4 regions of the Starkeya sp. ORNL1 genome follow, and region 1 is predicted to be linked to each of the others. Evidence: predicted binding sites of a transcription regulator. Region 1 holds the regulator's gene; each other region holds the start of a gene.

The links. The regulator PhoB, encoded in region 1, activates phosphate uptake and scavenging genes when phosphate is short. The targets are predictions, from matches to a motif close to TGTCATNNANCTGTCAT.
Region 2: phnC (phosphonate ABC transporter ATP-binding protein) is a predicted target of PhoB. The motif match lies at 1,940-1,956, and genes of this name have one in related genera.
Region 3: G3545_RS10305 (Na/Pi symporter) is a predicted target of PhoB. The motif match lies at 1,694-1,710, and genes of this name have one in related genera.
Region 4: phnA (phosphonoacetate hydrolase) is a predicted target of PhoB. The motif match lies at 2,216-2,232, and genes of this name have one in related genera.

What each region holds. Positions count from the first base shown of each region.
Region 1 covers NZ_CP048834.1:3,844,764-3,848,972, reverse strand. The annotation lists gene pstA (phosphate ABC transporter permease PstA) at 1-354, shown strand, start outside; gene pstB (phosphate ABC transporter ATP-binding protein PstB) at 362-1,186, shown strand; gene phoU (phosphate signaling complex protein PhoU) at 1,214-1,927, shown strand; gene phoB (phosphate regulon transcriptional regulator PhoB) at 1,948-2,649, shown strand; gene G3545_RS18265 (helix-turn-helix transcriptional regulator) at 2,772-3,725, shown strand; gene G3545_RS18260 (hypothetical protein) at 3,996-4,209, shown strand, end outside.
Region 2 covers NZ_CP048834.1:2,565,516-2,569,724, reverse strand. The annotation lists gene G3545_RS12365 (AAA family ATPase) at 1-256, shown strand, start outside; gene G3545_RS12360 (DUF1254 domain-containing protein) at 342-1,778, opposite strand; gene phnC (phosphonate ABC transporter ATP-binding protein) at 2,031-2,861, shown strand; gene phnD (phosphonate ABC transporter substrate-binding protein) at 2,894-3,910, shown strand; gene phnE (phosphonate ABC transporter, permease protein PhnE) at 4,068-4,209, shown strand, end outside.
Region 3 covers NZ_CP048834.1:2,113,355-2,117,563, reverse strand. The annotation lists gene G3545_RS10305 (Na/Pi symporter) at 24-1,625, opposite strand; gene G3545_RS10300 (ferritin-like domain-containing protein) at 1,898-2,404, shown strand; gene lpxK (tetraacyldisaccharide 4'-kinase) at 2,533-3,552, opposite strand; gene G3545_RS10290 (3-deoxy-D-manno-octulosonic acid transferase) at 3,622-4,209, opposite strand, start outside.
Region 4 covers NZ_CP048834.1:515,495-519,703, reverse strand. The annotation lists gene G3545_RS02515 (alkaline phosphatase family protein) at 1-920, opposite strand, end outside; gene phnA (phosphonoacetate hydrolase) at 924-2,198, opposite strand; gene G3545_RS02505 (LysR substrate-binding domain-containing protein) at 2,363-3,262, shown strand; gene G3545_RS02500 (hypothetical protein) at 3,370-3,603, shown strand; gene G3545_RS02495 (hypothetical protein) at 3,814-4,119, shown strand; gene G3545_RS02490 (hypothetical protein) at 4,199-4,209, opposite strand, start outside.

The DNA of each region.
Region 1 (4,209 bases):
CTGGTGCCGATCGGCCTGCGCGAGGCAGCCTTCGCGCTCGGCGCGCCGCAATGGAAGGTCGTGACCATGGTGACCTGGCGCGCGGCGCGCGCCGGCATCACCACCGGCATCCTGCTCGCGCTCGCCCGCGCCGCCGGCGAGACCGCGCCGCTGCTCTTCACCTCGCTCGGCAATAACGGCTGGTCGATCGACCTGTCGCGGCCTATGGCCAGCCTGCCGATCGCCATCTATCAATACGCCGCCAGCCCGTTCGACGATTGGGTCGCCCTCGCCTGGGCCGGCGCGCTGATCATCACCGTTGGGGTGTTGACCCTCAACATCCTCTCCCGCCTTGTCCTGGCGAAGATGAAGTGAGCCGGCCATGAACTTTGCACCCGACACCTCCCTCGACATCGCCGCCGCCGTCAACCGCGCCAACGTCGTCGGCTCCGCCGCGACCAAGCTCAAGGTCGAGAAGCTGAATTTCTACTACGGCGACAACCACGCGCTGAAGAACATCAATTTCGAGATTCCCGAGAAGCGGGTTACCGCGATGATCGGGCCGTCGGGCTGCGGCAAGTCCACGCTGCTGCGCATCTTCAACCGCATGTATGCGCTCTATCCGGGCCAGCGCGCCGAAGGCAAGATCAGCTTCGACGGCGTCGACCTGCTCGGCAAGAACCTCGATTCCACCGTGGTGCGCTCGCGCATCGGCATGGTGTTCCAGAAGCCGACGCCGTTCCCGATGTCGATCTACGACAACATCGCCTTCGGCGTGAAGCTGCATGAGAGCCTCGGCAAGGCGGCGATGGACGAGCGCGTCGAATGGTGCTTGCGCAAGGCCGCCATCTGGGAGGAGACCAAGGACCGTCTCCACACTTCCGCCCTCGGCATGTCGGGCGGCCAGCAGCAGCGCCTGTGCATCGCCCGCACCATCGCGGTGAAGCCGGAAGTCATCCTGCTCGACGAGCCGACCTCGGCGCTCGACCCGATCTCGACCTCCAAGATCGAGGACCTGATCGACGAGCTGAAGCAGGACTTCACCATCGTCATCGTGACGCACAACATGCAGCAGGCCGCCCGCTGCGCCGACCTCACCTCCTTCTTCTATCTCGGCGAGCTGATCGAGGTCGGCCCGTCCAACGAGATCTTCACCAATCCGCGCGAGCAGCGCACCCGCGACTACATCACCGGCCGCTTCGGCTGATGCCGGGCGACGTGAGAGGCTTGACCCATGACTGAGCATATCGTCTCGTCCTTCGACGCGGACCTGAAGGATCTTGGCCGCAAGGTCGTGGAGATGGGCGGCCAGGCGGAGCGGCTGGTGGCCGATTCCGTGCAGGCGCTCGTCAAGCGCGACGCCGAGCTGGCGCAGAAGGTCATCGTGCTCGACGGTCCGGTGGACCTGCTGCAGCGCGAGATCGAGGAGAAGGCCATCCTCACCATCGCCCGCCGCCAGCCGCTCGCGCACGATCTGCGCGAGATCGTCGCCGCCATGCGCGTCGCCAACGACCTCGAGCGCATCGGCGACCTCGCCAAGAACACCGGCAAGCGCGTCCTCGCGCTGACCGGCGAGTTCCATCCGCAGAAGCTGGTGCGCGGCGTGGAGCATATGTCGGGCATGGTGCTGGAGCAGCTGAAAGAGGTGCTCGACGCCTATGCCAGCCGCGACGACGCCCGCGCGCTCCAGGTGTGGAAGCGCGACGGCGAGATCGACATTCTCTACACCTCGCTGTTCCGCGAACTCCTCACCTATATGATGGAAGACCCGCGCAACATCTCGCTGTGCACGCATCTGCTGTTCTGCGCCAAGAACATCGAGCGTATCGGCGACCACGCCACCAACATCGCCGAGACGGTGCATTATCTGGTGACTGGCCAGCTTCCCGCCGAGGAACGCCCGAAGCAGGACACCACCAGCATCACCAGCGTGGCGTTCCCTGCTTGATCTGAGCGGAAAGACGGGTCATGCCGACCAACATACTGATCGTGGAGGATGAGGAGCCCCTCACCCTCCTTCTTCGCTACAATCTGGAATCCGAGGGCTACGCGGTCGAAAGCGTCGGGCGTGGCGATGAGGCCGAGACCCGGCTGCGCGAAAGCGTACCGGATCTCGTCATCCTCGACTGGATGCTGCCGGGCCTGTCCGGCATCGAGCTCTGCCGGCGCCTGCGCGCCCGGCCGGAGACCGAGCGCATGCCGGTGCTGATGCTCACCGCCCGCGGCGAGGAGACCGAGCGGGTGCGCGGCCTCGCCACCGGCGCCGATGACTATGTGGTGAAGCCGTTCTCGGTGCCGGAGCTGATCGCCCGCGTGCGGGCGCTGCTGCGCCGCGCCAAGCCGGACCACATCGCCACCCTGCTGCGCGCCGGCGACATCGAGCTCGATCGCGAGACCAAGCGGGTCTACCGCGCGGGACGCGAGCTGCATCTTGGCCCGACCGAGTTCCGCCTGCTGGAGTTCCTGATGCAGTCGCCCGGCCGCGTCTTCACCCGCGAGCAATTGCTCGACGGCGTGTGGGGCCAGGACGTCTATATCGACGAGCGCACCGTGGACGTGCATGTCGGGCGCCTGCGCAAGGCTCTGAATCGCCCGCGCCAGCCCGACCCGATCCGCACCGTCCGCGGCTCCGGCTACTCATTCAACGAGATGTTCGCCCGCGCGCACTGAGCGGGCGTCACCCATCGCTGATGGCGATTGCGCGTCCCGGGCGGACGCTGCGTCACGTGTTCACCGCACATTCAGGCCGTCCACTCCACCCCTTCGCTGGGTCGATACCTAGCGGGGGACCGATGCAGCGCCTTTCCACCGACGACGTGCCGCGCCGGGACCGGCTCGCCTTCGTGCATGACTTTGTCGGCCGCCACGCCGCCGGCATGGAATTCAGTCCCCTGGACCCCGAGAATTTCCGCGTCGAGCTCGCGGCATTCCAGCTGCCCGGCAATGTGCTGGTCGCCGAGGCCAGCTATTCCCCGGTCGCCGGCACCCGCACCCGCGAAATGCTGAATGACGGGCGCGACGCCTATCAGCTGATGATCCACACCACGGAGCATGAGGCCTCGGTCGAGGGCCGCGCCGCGGTGAAGATCGCGCCCGGCGCCCTGATGATCATCGATCAGAGCGCGCACAATTCCTGCCGCCTCCCCGAGACCCGCCTGAAAGTGGTCAATCTCGACCGGACCCGGCTGAAGAAACTGGTGCCGCGCATCGATGAGCGGCCCTGCTACTTCCTCCCCGAGGCGACATCCGGCATGAACCTGTTTGCCGGCTATTCAGACCTGCTCCGCCGCACGCCGCCGCAAGGCGAGAGGGCCGGCCGCGTCGCGGCGGATCATCTTTATGATCTGGTGGCGCTGCTGCTCGACGCCGCCGTTCCAGGCGGCGGCGCCCGCAACATGCGCGGCGTCGGTGCGGCCCGGCTCGAACTGGTGAAGCGGCACATGCGCGCCCGGCTCGGTGATCCCGGCCTCGGCATCGAAGTGGTGGCGCGCCGCCAGGGCATCACCCCGCGCTACATCCAGCGCCTGTTCGAGGCGGAGGGCGCGAGCTTCTCCGAGTTCCTGCGCGACTGCCGGCTGGATTTCGCCTTCCGGCTGCTCGACGCGCCGGACGGCGGGCGCACCATTGCGGCGATTGCGTTCGAGGCGGGATTCAGCGACCTCTCCAGTTTCAACCGCGCCTTCCGCCGCCGCTACGCCATGACCCCCTCGCAGGTACGCGCCGAGGCGATGCACCGGCGTTTTTGAGAGGCGGGTTCAGAGTTCGCTTGAGCCGACTTGGCCCGCTCCATACGCCCTCATGCCCGGGCTTGACCCGGGTACCCAGACTTCGACGAGGTGCGTGCGGCTTCGCTGGATCCCCGGATCAAGTCCGGGGATGAGGGCTGTTCTCAGTTTTCCGCTCATCCCGACCCGCCTGTTCGCCCCCTGCATAGTTCGTTCGCCGGGCGCCGAGACGCTCAACGTTCTGCCGTCGTAGGCATCGCATCGTCGGACGGCGGGCCGCAGGCGCGCCGCGTGGCTGGGTCGGCACCAACCACCGCGGAGGCGGAAGAAAACGACATGAAGGCATGGATACTTCTCGCGCTCGGCCTCGCCACGGCCGCGTGCAACCAGACGCTCGGCACCGCCACAGCGCGCCAATCGAACCCGGAAAGCGCGGCGGCAGCGCCCACAGAAAGCGATGCTGCGTCAGTCAAAGGGTCGGCCACGGGCTCGAAAGCCTCCGCTC
Region 2 (4,209 bases), 1.3 Mb from region 1:
GATCGCGCTGAACGAGCCGGAGACCAGCCTGCATCCCGACCTGATGGAGCCGCTGGCGCGCCTTATCGCCGCCGCCTCGCGCCGCACGCAGGTCTGGCTGGTGACGCATTCGCAGGCGCTAGCCAACGCGCTGGCCGCGAGCGGCGCGGTTCGGCCGCGCACGGTGCTGAAGCGGGATGGCGAGACCTGGATCGACGGGCTGCGGCGCTTCGGGCAGTTCGCCGAAGACGAGGACGATGAAGAGGAGGAGGCGTGAAGCGGGAGCACCTTGCCTCGCTTCCGCTGCACATAAGAGCAGCGGCCCGCAGGCCGCCGCCCCGTTCACCGCGCGCGTTCGCGCTTCACTGCACTGCCAGTCCCGGCAGTACTTGCACGCGCTGGATCGTCGGCGGGTCCCATTGCCCGGTCAATGCGTCGGGTTTCGGCGCATAGAGCCGCATGGTCAGGTTGAACGGCCCCTTCGGCGCCGGCAGCCAATTGGCTTCCTTGTCCTTGCCCGGGCTCTCATTCTGGAAATACAGCGTCAGCGTGCCGTCGGCGTCGGTGACAAAGGGCATCCAGCTGCTCACCGCGAAACGGTTCAGCGGGTTCGCCACCTGGAAGCCCTCATTGTCATAGAGCGTCACCGACCAGAAGGCGTTGACCGGCGGCGTGCGGCCGGGCGGGAAGGTGAGCGTGTACTGGTTGGCGCCGTCGAGCGGCTTGCCGTCGGCATCGGCGAGGTTCAGCGGATAGATGGCATCCTCCGGCAGGTTCGCCCCGAGCCCGAGCTGCGCCACGATGGCCCGCTTGAGATAGTAATTGCCGTACACGCCCATGGTGTCGGTGTTCATCGACCAGTAATTGGCGACGCGGGCGAGCGTCGGCACCTTCCAGGCCATCAGTCGCTGCCCGGCGGCGGGCGCGGCGTCGATCGCCTTCTTCACCTGCGGGTCGAGCCTGGAGGCATCGAAGCTCTTGCCCGGCTCGATGCCGAGCTGCTTCATCTGCGCGATGATCGGCTGGTCGGTGGCATGCGGCGGATGCAGCTTCAGGAGCTCGGCCGCGTAAGCGAAGTAGGCCGCTCCCGCCATGGTGTCGGCCTGGGTCTTGGGCGGTGTCTTGATGTCGACGCTCGGGTCGATCTTCTGCTCCACCTTGGGCGGCGCGCCCTTGCCCCATGCGGAGAGTGGGGTGATCGTGTAGCCGGCCTGCACCTTGTGCACGGCGTCATAGTCCGGAGGACCGTCGGTCTTGGTGCGGCCGATGATCCAGACATAGGGCGTGGTCGCGCCGATGCGGGTCACGCCGTCCGGCACCGTGCCGGTCCAGCCCGGCGGGGTCACGAGGAAATTGCCGGCCTTGGTCCCGGTGGTGCGCCAGCCCGGCGAGGCGAATACGTCGCTCCACATGTCGAGCATCGGCAGCAGATAATAGCGCCCGCCGGTGTCCGGCGCGGAGACCACCATCGGCTCCCTGGTCAAGTCGAGCCAGCCGGAGGAATAGAGCGTGTCGAAGTTCGGCCGCACCACGGCTCGCATATCCGCCGCCGGGAAGGCGGGGATATTGACGAAGGAGTTCATCGGCCCGCCTATGCCGGTGCCCGGCGGCGAATTGATGAGCTGCTTGCGCGTCAGGTCCATGGTGACCATGGGGTAGAAATAGACATAGGCATCGCGCGCCAATGTCGCGACATCCGGCCCCTCGGATGCGGACTGTGCATGTGCCGGCGGACCGGCAAGGCTGACCATGACCGCGGCGGCGATCGCCGCGGTTGCCCGCATAGGATAAAAATTCATTCCGCCCTCCCTGCACGCCCGTCGGTACGGCACGTCCACCAGCGCGGGACTGCCCTGGTCTGCTGCCTCAGGCGGGCGCCGGGCGAACCTTAATCTCCTTCATCGCACCGCTCCATCGAATCCGCGGCTGCAATTGCAGCGCGAACATGACGCCCCTGGGTTGTCATATTTCCGTAGCGGAATGTTCATCCAGCTGTCATCCGCGCCCGCTACGCCGATCCGGTCTTAACGAGGCTGGCGAGGAACCCCTGCATGGCGGCTGCGCTCGAACTCGACCGCGTGAGCAAGACCTACGGCGCCATGCGTGCCGTGGACAATGTCTCGCTCTCGATCGGGGAGGGCGAGCGCGTGGCGCTGATCGGCGCTTCCGGCTCCGGCAAGTCCACTCTCATCCGCATCGCCTCCGGTCTCGCGCTGGCCGACAAGGGCTCGGGCAAGGTCACCTCCTTCGGCGTGGGGGTGCAGGATAGCGGGCGGCTGTCGCGCGAGGTGCGCCGCGCCCGCCGCCATATCGGCCTGGTGTTCCAGCAATTCGCCCTGGTTGGCCGGCTCAGCGTGATGACCAATGTGCTGGTCGGTGCGCTCGGCCGCGTCAACGCTTTCCGCGGCACGTTCGGCTTCTGGAACGATGATGAGCGCCGCACTGCGCTTGCCGCGCTCGCCGAGGTCGGCATCCAGGCGCACGCGGGCAAGAAGGCCCGCGAGCTTTCCGGCGGCCAGCAGCAACGCGTCGCCATCGCCCGCGCCCTGGTGCAGGGCGCCAAGCTGGTGCTGGCCGATGAGCCCATCGCCTCGCTCGATCCGAAGTCGGCCAAGCGGGTGATGGACACGCTGGTGACGATGAGCCGCGACCATGGCATCGCGCTGGTCGTCTCGCTGCACCAGGTGGATTACGCCACCGCCTATTTCGACCGCGTGGTCGCGATGAATGCCGGGCGCGTCGTGTTCGACGGGCCGGCCAGCCGCATCGACGCGGCCTTCCTCACCGAACTCTACGGCGCCAGCGCCGAGGAACTCATTCTTCCCAGCCAGTTCGCGGTGTCGGGCGAAATCCCCGCCCGCGAGCCGGCGCACGTCTCGTGAACACCACTCGTCCTGGAACAGGAGCGACGATCATGAAGCGCCTTCTCGCCGCCGGCCTTGCGCTGGCTGCCCTCGCGGCCCCGCTGGCAGCGCCCGCCCGCGCCGCCGAAGAGATCAAGCAGCTGAATTTCGGCTTCATCTCCACCGAATCCTCGGCCAACCTCGCCAAGAGCTTCGAGCCCCTGCTGAAGGATCTCGAAAAGGCGATCGGCATCCCGGTGAAGCCGTTCTTCGTCGGCGACTATGCCGGCGTCATCGAAGGCATGCGCTTCAAGAAGGTCGATATCGGCTGGTTCGGCAACAAGTCGGCCATGGAAGCGGTTGATCGCGCCGATGGCGAAGTGTTCGTGCAGACCGCGAAGCCCGATGGCTCGCGCGGCTACTACGCGCTGATCGTCACCAATGCCGATCGCAGCGACATCAACAATCTGAAGGACGTGCTCGACTGCACGAAGGGCTATAATTTCGGCAATGGCGACCCGAACTCCACCTCGGGCTTCCTGGTGCCGAGCTATTATGTGTTCGCCCTGAACAATGTCGATCCGAACAAGTGCTACAAGCGCGTCGTCACCGGCAACCATGAGGGCAATCTGCTCGCGGTCGCCAACAAGCAGGTCGACTTCGCGACCAACAACACCGAGAACATGACCCGCCTGCAGCAGACCCGTCCGGAAGAAGCCAAGAAGATCAAGGAAGTGTGGCGCTCCCCGCTGATCGCCGGCGACCCGCTGGTGTGGCGCAAGGATCTCCCCGCCGACCTGAAGGCCAAGATCTACACCTTCTTCATGACCTATGGCCGCCTCGGCACCGACGAGGAAGTGGCGCATGCGCGTGAAGTCCTCGCCAAGACCTCCGACGGCTGGGGCCTGTTCGCCGCCTCCTCCAACGCTCAGCTGATCCCGATCCGCCAGCTCGAGCTGTTCAAGGTCAAGATCAAGACCCAGAACGACGACAAGCTCTCGGCCGAGGACAAGGCCAAGAAGCTGAAGGACATCGACGCCCAGCTCGCCGACCTCGAAGCCCAGGCGAAGAAGACCCCGACCATGTGATTGGCTTCTCGGGCCGGCCTGCGCCGGCTCGGGTTCCAAAAAGACGTCATCCCGGACGGCCGCAAGGCCGATCCGGGATCGCGTGCAGAATGGAGAGCGATCCCGGCTCTTCGCTTCTCTGCGGCCGGGATGACGACCTGACGGGATGAAGTTGCAAATGCTCCTCTCCGACGCCGCCCATCGTTCTGCCGCGCTCGCGACCCCGGCGCCGCCGGTGACGCCGCTCGGCACCCGGCTGATCCAGCTCGTCGGCGGCGCCGTCGCCATCGTCGTGCTGGTCTATTGCTGGTACGAGGCGG
Region 3 (4,209 bases), 1.7 Mb from region 1:
TGACGTGGTTCTTTTCGACGTGGTTAATTACCCGCCCGCACCGTCTCTTCCTGTTCGGCGATCTGCCCCAGCAGCCACAGCGCGCGCTCGGCGAGGTTGGTGACGATCAGGATCGTGCCCTTCTCGGCGGTGGAGAGGTGGGCGTCGGCGGCGAGATAGGCTTCACGCAGGCCGTGCATCACCTCGCCGCGATGGCGCGTCATGGCCCGGAACAGCGCGCGGTCCTCGCCCGAGGCGTCGCCCAGCGCGTCGACCAGGGTGAGCAGCACCGCATCGATGCCCTCCACCACATTGGCGAGCAGCCGGCGCGCCAGCGCCGCGTCGTCGGTGAGGCGCGAGGTGCGGGCGAGCTCGACCAGCGTCTCGTTGAGGCCGTCGAGCAGGCGCTGCAGATTGATGGCGCGGTTCAGCCGGTCATAGCCCACCGCGTCGAACGGCGCCTCCCGCAGCCCGGTGAGGAAATCGCGCACCGTGGTGCCTAGCACGGTGAAGCTGCGATTCTGCCGGTCCAGCCGCGCCGGCGCATCCCTCGAGGGGTGACGGGCGACCTCGAGATAGCGCGGCAGATAGGAGGCGAGCCGGCGCTGCTCCAGCCGCGCGAGGTCGAGCGCGGAATCCGGCTCCTGCGCCGCCTGGTCGTGGATATAGGCGGGCTCGGCATCGTCCTCGTCGGGCAGCGGCGGGAAGCGGTGCGCCAGGAACCGGCGCAGATAGGGCAGCAGCATCGTCATCAGCGTGGCGCCGACGACATTGAACGTCACCTGCACTAAGGCGAGCCGCGTCGCCAGCGTATCGCTCACCGATTGAACCAGTTCCTCGATCAGCGGCACATGGCCGAAGCGCTCGATCACGAACAGCGGCAGCATCACCGCGGCGGTGATGAGGTTGAACGAGATCTGGTACATCGCGACCTGCTTCGGCCGGCCATTGAGGCTCGACGACAGCAGATAGTTCTGGGCGCTGGAGCCGAGATTGGCGCCATAGATGCCCATCATCGCCTGCTCGAAGGTGAGGCCGCCGGCGGTGGCGAGCGTGATGACCAGCAGCACCACCGAGGTGCTGGACTGCGCCAGCACCGTCAGCACGCTGGCCACCAGCAGCGGGATGATGAGCGAGGGCCCGGCCAGCGTCAGCAGGCTGGCGAACCAGGGCTCCTGGGTCAGCGGCACCACCCCGGTCTGCAGCATCTTCAGCCCGAAGAACACCAGCCCGACGCCGAAGATGGCGGAGGCGACGGTGCGGAACTCGGACAGCCGGTCGAAGGTGAAGGAGATGCCGGCGATCCCCAGCACGAACAGCACGAACAGCTGGATGTTGAGGGTCGCGATCAGGATCAGGAAGGTGGCGCCGACATTGGCGCCGGTGATGATCGGCAGCGCCGCGCCGACGCCGAGCAGGCCGCTCGCGATCATGCTGGCGAGGATGAAGGTGACGGCGGTGGTGCTCTGCATCACGCCGCCGGCGACGACGCCGAGACCGAGGCCGGCGAAGCGCCCCCGCGTCCACATCGCGACCAGCTGCTTGAAGCGCCGGCCCGCCAGTTTCTTGAGGTTCTCCTTCAGCAGATACATGCCCGCGAAGAAGATGCCGAGCCCGCCGAGGGCCGTGGCGATAGTCTGGATCATCAATGCGGGTCCTGCGAGCCGGCGGCGGGGTTCTGCAGGCCGGAGCCGCGATCGCCTAGACTGGTAATATGACAGTTATATGAAAGTCGTCGCCGGTATCAAGCGACTGTCGCGCGCAGAAGAATCGCCGCCGCGCCGCTGAAATGTCGCGCGGCGAGGGAACATGCCGCCCGACCGATCGTTGATGGGCACTGGCCGCGCAGAAGAGCGCCGCCGTCTCCGAGAAACACATCTCAATACCAGCCAAACCGGCAACGGCAGGAGGAAGAATCATGGGTTTCTTCACCAAAGACATCAAGACGATGGATGATCTGTTCGTGCATACGCTGCGCGACATCTATTATGCAGAGAAGCGCATCCTGAAAGCGCTGCCGGAAATGATCGACAAGACCACGGACGCGACGCTGAAGGCCGGCTTCAAGAGCCATCTGAAGGAGACCGAACAGCACGTATCGCGGCTGGAGGAGGTGTTCCGCATGCACGGCGCCGAGGCCAAGACCGTCACGTGCCCGGCGATCGACGGCATCATCAAGGAAGCCGAGGAGATCAGCGGCGACATCTCCGACAAGGAAGTGCTCGATGCCGCCTTGGCTGCCGCCGCGCAGGCGGTGGAACATTACGAGATCACGCGCTACGGCACCCTGATCGCCTGGGCCAAGCAGCTTGGCCGCGCCGACTGCGCCGCCGTGCTGGCCCGCACCCTGGAGGAGGAGAAGGCCGCCGACGCCAAGCTTACCAAGGTGGCGGAATCCAAGCTCAACGTCCGCGCCGCGAGCTGATCGTTCCCATAGTCGTCATCCCGGAATGGCCGTCAGGCCATATCCGGGATCGCATGACGTTCTCTATTGTCACGCGATCCCGGGTCTCCGCTTCGCTGCGGCCGGGATGACGCCCTTTGGGAAAGACCTCACACCGCCCGCGCCGGGGCCAGCGCCTTGGCGAGGAGACGGTCGAGTTCGAGCCCGCTCGCCTCGTCCGGCACCAGCCGGACCGGCAGCACCTCGGCGGCGCGCAGCAGCGTGCGGCCGGCGGTATTGCTGGCGAGGCGGGCGGCGTCCTTTTCCGTGGTCACCAGCGTGTAGTCGCCGGCATCGGCCTCGCGCAGCAGCGTGTCGACCTCGCCTTCGGTGAATACATGGTGGTCGGGGAAGGCCCGCTTCTGCGCCGGGCGGATGCCGACCGCATCCAGCGTCTCGAAGAACTTGGACGGCCGCCCAATGCCGGCAAAGGCATAGAGCCGGCGCCCGATCAGCCGCGCCACGGCGCCGGCTTCCGGGGCGAGGCGGCCATGCAGCACCGGCAGCCCGGCGGCCCTGGCAGCAATGCCGACCTCATCGCCCGGCGCGCCTTCGCCGACCAGCAGCAGCGCGTCGGCGCGGGCGAATTGCGGTGCCAGCGGCGCCCGCAGCGGCCCGGCCGGCACGCACAGCCCATTGCCGATGCCGACGCCGGCATCGACCACCAGGATCGACAGCGATTTGGTGAGCGCTGGGTTCTGGAAGCCGTCATCCATCACCAGGGCCTCGGCGCCCAGGCGTTCGGCGCCGAGCGCGGCGACCACACGGTCCCGGCCGACAATGACCGGGGCGGCGCGCGCCAGCAGCAGCGGCTCGTCGCCGACCTCGGCCGAGCTGTGGCGATTGGGGTCGACAACCGCTGGCCCGTGCAGGGTACCGCCATAGCCGCGCGTCAGGAACACCGCGCGCCGCCCGAGGCCGGCGAGGCGATGGGCGAGATGGATGGCGGTCGGCGTCTTGCCGGCGCCGCCGACCGTGGGATTGCCGACGCAGATCACCGGAATGCCGACGCTGCGGCCCTCGCGCTTCATGCGCGCGGAAGCATAGGCGCCGGCGAGCGCACCGAACGGGGCAAGCAGGGAGGCTGCGGCGGTCCGCTCCCGTCGCCACCAGAAATCGGGCGCGCGCATGCTGGCCTTTCAGCAGTTTGAATCCAGAGCACTTTCTTGTCGGTCGGATGGTTCATCCGACCGGAGAGCTCAATGTCGTTCGAGCCGTATCTGCACTAGATAGGGATCGATTGCCGCCAATGTACGGTCCAGCGCGCCACTGAGCGAGGTAATCGTCGCTTGCGCCGCTGCGACCATGCGCGCGCGCTCGGCCTCGTCGGTCAGCAGCCGCCGCGCCGCGTCCGCCAGCGTCGCCGCATCAGTGACCGTGATCGCCCCGTTCGCGGCATCGAGGCGCTGATAGACCTCCTCGAAATTACCGACATTCGGCCCGTGCACGATGGCGGCACCGAGCTTTGCCGCCTCGATCGGGTTCTGCCCGCCGCGGCCGATCACCGAGCGGCCGAGCAGCGCGATCCGGGCAAGGCTGTAGAACAGGCCGAGCTCGCCGATGGTGTCGGCGACATAGAGCTGCGTGCCGCGATCGGGGAGATAGCCGTCGCTGCGCAGCACCGCCGGCACCTGCTCGGCATTCGCCGCCTCGATGATGGCCTGGCCGCGCTGCGGATGGCGCGGCGCGATGATGGTGAGCAGGTCGGGCACGGCGGCGTGCAGCGTCTTGTGCGCGGCGATCACCACCTCGTCCTCGCCCGCATGGGTGGAGGCGGCGACCAGCAC
Region 4 (4,209 bases), 3.0 Mb from region 1:
ATCACGACACCGGCCCAAGGGCGCGAATGGAGGAAATCGTCGAGCGCGTCGAGCCGGGCCGCATGGTCGGGATGAACATAGACCAGCGCCGAGGTGCCGTTGGCGGCAATCACCACGTCCTCGGACCGCATCGAAGCTTTCAGGCCTGCGGTGACCAGTTCGTCCTCGATGTCGACGATGCCGGTCACCGTCTCGTGGCCGTGGTCGGAGCCGGCAATGAGCAGCACCTCGTCGCCGCCCTCGCGCAGGCGTTCTACCGCCGCGATGATTATGCCGAGATTGCGGTCGGCCTCGCGCAGCACGGCGAGATTTTCCGGCGAGCCGAGCGGCCGCTCGTGCTGGATATGGTCCGGCTCACCGAACCAGATCACCGCGAGAGCAGGAGCCGCCTCGCCAAGCGCCTCGGTGATGAAGCGCTCCGTCATGGCGCGGTCGCCGGCGACGTCCAGCGCGATGTCGAGCTGGCGGGCCAGCGGCGTGCGCCCCGGACCATAGGAGCCGGCGCGGTGATGGACCTGCCCGTGGCCGTCGGGATCGTGCGCATAGGCAGCGCCGGGCGAGACATTGTTGAAGATGATCGCGCCGCCATGGTTGGCCACGCGCTCGGCCATGGTCGGCATGGCGAGCGATCGCCCCGTCACCTGGCGCTTCCATTGCAGAAAGTCGGGCAGGCCGGCATCGTGACGGACCAGGCGCCCCTCCTCCATCAGCACCATGGTGTTGCCCTGGAGCTCATGGCGAGCCGGATAGCAGCCGGTCGCCAGTGTCGAGGACACCACACGGGTGGCAGACGGGAAGGCCGAGCGATAGGCGGAGAAGCGCTCGGCGCGCTCAGCGAGCGCGGCGAGATGGGGTGTCCGCCGTTCATCGACGAAATCGCGGCGAAGCCCATCGAGCATGACGATGACGGCGCGGCGCATCCCCTACCCCACCCGGTTCAAGGCAAAGTCGAAAATGTCGAAGTTGCGCAGCGCTTCCGGCACCGGCTCGGTGCCGCGCAGCGGGTGCGAGAGGATGAAAGGCACGCTCTGCTCGGAAAGACTGCCGTGCGAGCGCAGCCGCTCGCCTGCGAGCTGGCTGAGGTCGTGGTCGACGGCACGGGCGCCGAGCGCGACGCCGGCCGCGCCGACGGCGACGATGTCGGCCTCGCGATCCCCAGGCATTTCGAAGCGGGCGGCCGCCTCATCACCGGGCAAGGCCAGCGCCACACCCGGTTTTGCCCGAATCCGTTCGAGCACCGTGGCGGGGTCAATGCCGTCCCTGAGAATGTGGATGCGGACGAAGCCGCCGAGCGCGCCATGATGGCGCACGAAAGGATCGGTGATCGGGCAGATGACGCGGGTAGCGCCCTCCCCGAATTCCGCATCCAGCACGTCGCCGAGATAGACCACGCTGGGTGCTCCGTCCGGCCCGGCCATGTCGGTCATGCCGTGATCGGCGGTGACTCCGACGATGGCGCCGAGTTCGATCAGCCGGCCGAGCCGCTGGTCGACGGCAGCCATGAAGGCCAGCGCTTCCTCGGTCTCGGGCGCGTGCTTGTGCTGCACATAGTCGGACAGCGAGAGATAGAGCACGTCGGCGCGCCCGGCCTCGATGAGCCGGATGCCGGCATCGAGCACGAAGAGCGACAGCTCTGCCGAATACTGAGCCGGCTTCGGAACGCCGACGAAGGCCGCCGCATTGGCGATGCCGTGCTCTTCCTCCGTGGAGGCGTCGGCATACTCCGCCGAGAAGGCGATGGCGCCGAGACCGGGCGTGAGCGTAAGCCCATGGGCGAGCGCCTTGCGCAGCTTGTCCTTCGCGGTCACCACGGCGACCCGGCTGCCGGCGCTGGCAAGGCCGGCGAGGATGGTCGGTGCCCGCATCAGCGCCGCGTCCAGCATCATCACGGTCTCGCCGGTCTCGCGGTCGAGATAGAAATTGCCGGCGACGCCATGGACCGTCGGCGGCGCGCCGCAGACGATGGAGACATTGTTGGGATTGGTGAAGGTCGGCATCGCCGCCAGCGCCAGCGCTTCGAACCCGTCGCCCCGCATCTGCGTCAGGGTCGGGATGACGCCTGCCGCCTGCGCCGCCTCGATATAGGCCGGGTCACATCCGTCGAAGCAGATGACCACCACCGGCTGCACCGGCTTGCGATAGCGCCGCGCATTCACGACAACGTATTCGCGAGACGCATCGGCGTCCTGCCTTGACATATCCATCAACACCAATCCGTAATAAAACTGTCGCACTCAACGCATAAGCTTGTGCGTTTTTCAGTTGTCTTTAGCCGTTGTTATGTATGATCTATTATTGAGTGGTGAGGCTTGGAGTAAAGCGATATTAGTTCCGTCATCGTGTGAGATTTCGGAACAGATGAATGCGGCGCAATCTTCCGCCCCTCAAGGCAATGGTGGCGTTCGAAGCAGTGGCCCGCATCGGCAGCGTGACCGGCGCGGCGGACGAGCTCGGGGTGACGCACAGCGCGGTGAGCAAGCAGCTCTCGGTGCTCGAAGCCTGGCTCGGCGTGCCGCTGTTCGCGAGCAATCGGCGGCAAATGCTGCCGACGGCAGCCGCTGCCCAACTCGCGACAGCGACCGGCGCGGCGTTCGACCTGATGGCCTCGGCTATCGAGACGATGGCGCCACAGGCTGCGCCGGAAGTGCTGCGGGTCATCGCGCCGGCGACCTTCGCGATGCGCTGGCTCATCCCTCGCCTGCCGATGTTCCAGGCCCAGATCGGTGACGTCGACGTGCTGGTGCGGCCGACGCACACCACCGAGAATTGGGCCGACATCCCCTTCGACGTGGTCATCCGCCGCGGCGATGCGCTGCCTTCCGATCTGCGCGTGGTGTCGCTGTTCCGCGAGGAGATCACACTGGTGGCGAGAGCCGACATCGTTGGCGACGTCCTCGGCGACCACGCCAGGGAGGGCCCCTCGCGCCTGACTGGGAGCCAGTTGCTCGAAGCCGTGACCCGCCCGGGAGAACTCTCAAGGTGGCTCATTGCAGCCGGGCTACCGCCCGACCAGGCCGGCCGGGCGACGCGATTCGGCCATTTCTACATCGCGCTGGAGGCGGCGCTCGCCGGCCAGGGACTATTGGCCGCGCCGATCGAAGTGGTCGCCGACCTGCTGGCGCGCGGCGAATTGGTCGAACCGTTTCCCGATCTGCGCATCGCCGGCCCCGACTATCGGCTCGGTTATGATTCCGGCGGCCCCCATGCCTTGCTGGCTGCCGCGTTCGCGGACTGGCTCTCGAACGAAGCGCTCATGAGATGACGCCATGCGGTCGTGTGCGGCGCCTCGCCGCCGCGCCGAGCCGCCACCGGCGGGAACGTCGTGTCCCTCTACATGGTTAGGCTTCCACCATCATAGAGGAAGCCGCCATGACAAGCCCCACCAGTCCGCCCAAGACCCCCGAGCCGAACCGGCCGGACATCCCGCCGCCGGCGGAGAACCCCGACCGCACGCCCTCGCCCATCGAGGACCCGGCAACTCCACCCGGCCAGTCGCCGGATATCGTCCCCGGCATCGACCAGCCCGAAGACCAGCCTGGCGAAACGCCTGTGGAACTCCCGCCGGATGGCGGTTCACCGGAGCCGACACGGTCGAATATCTGATCGCGGCCGGTCGAACCGCGCTGAAATCATCGGCAAGATCGGTGCGTGGGTGTAATGATTCTAAGATCGCAGCCCGCGGCGCGTGGAGCCGCTGGCCGAAAGCGTGATCGGCCTTGGCTGCGACAAGCCGGAGTGGGCGGAACCAACCGCCCCTTTGCCGTGGTGGCTGGCCGGCGAATGGTCGCCGGCGGGTGCGCAGAAGGAGGGAACATGAACACCGCCAATCTTCAGCTCGAGGGCCTGCTGCTCGCCCTCTCCGCGCTGTGCATGACGATGAAACAGAAGGGCCTCCTCAGCGACGCCGAGATCCACGATGCCTTGCGCGCTGCGGAGACCGCGGCGAAGGCGCGCGGTGACACCTCGGACCTGCGCACCGCCAATATCGACGCCATCCATTTTCCCATCCGCTTCCTGAAGCGGGCGCTGGAATCCGGGCCGGACGGGCTCGACTTCTGCGGGATCGCCTCGCGGGTGGGGTCAACGAAGCAGAACGCCCGCGCGCCTGCGGGCGAGTGAACTCGGCTTGGCGCGGCGCCACTGACGAGGGCCGCATGCCGCTATCAGGGGCGCGGGAAAGCACCCGCGCCTTCGGCTCTTAGTCCGTGG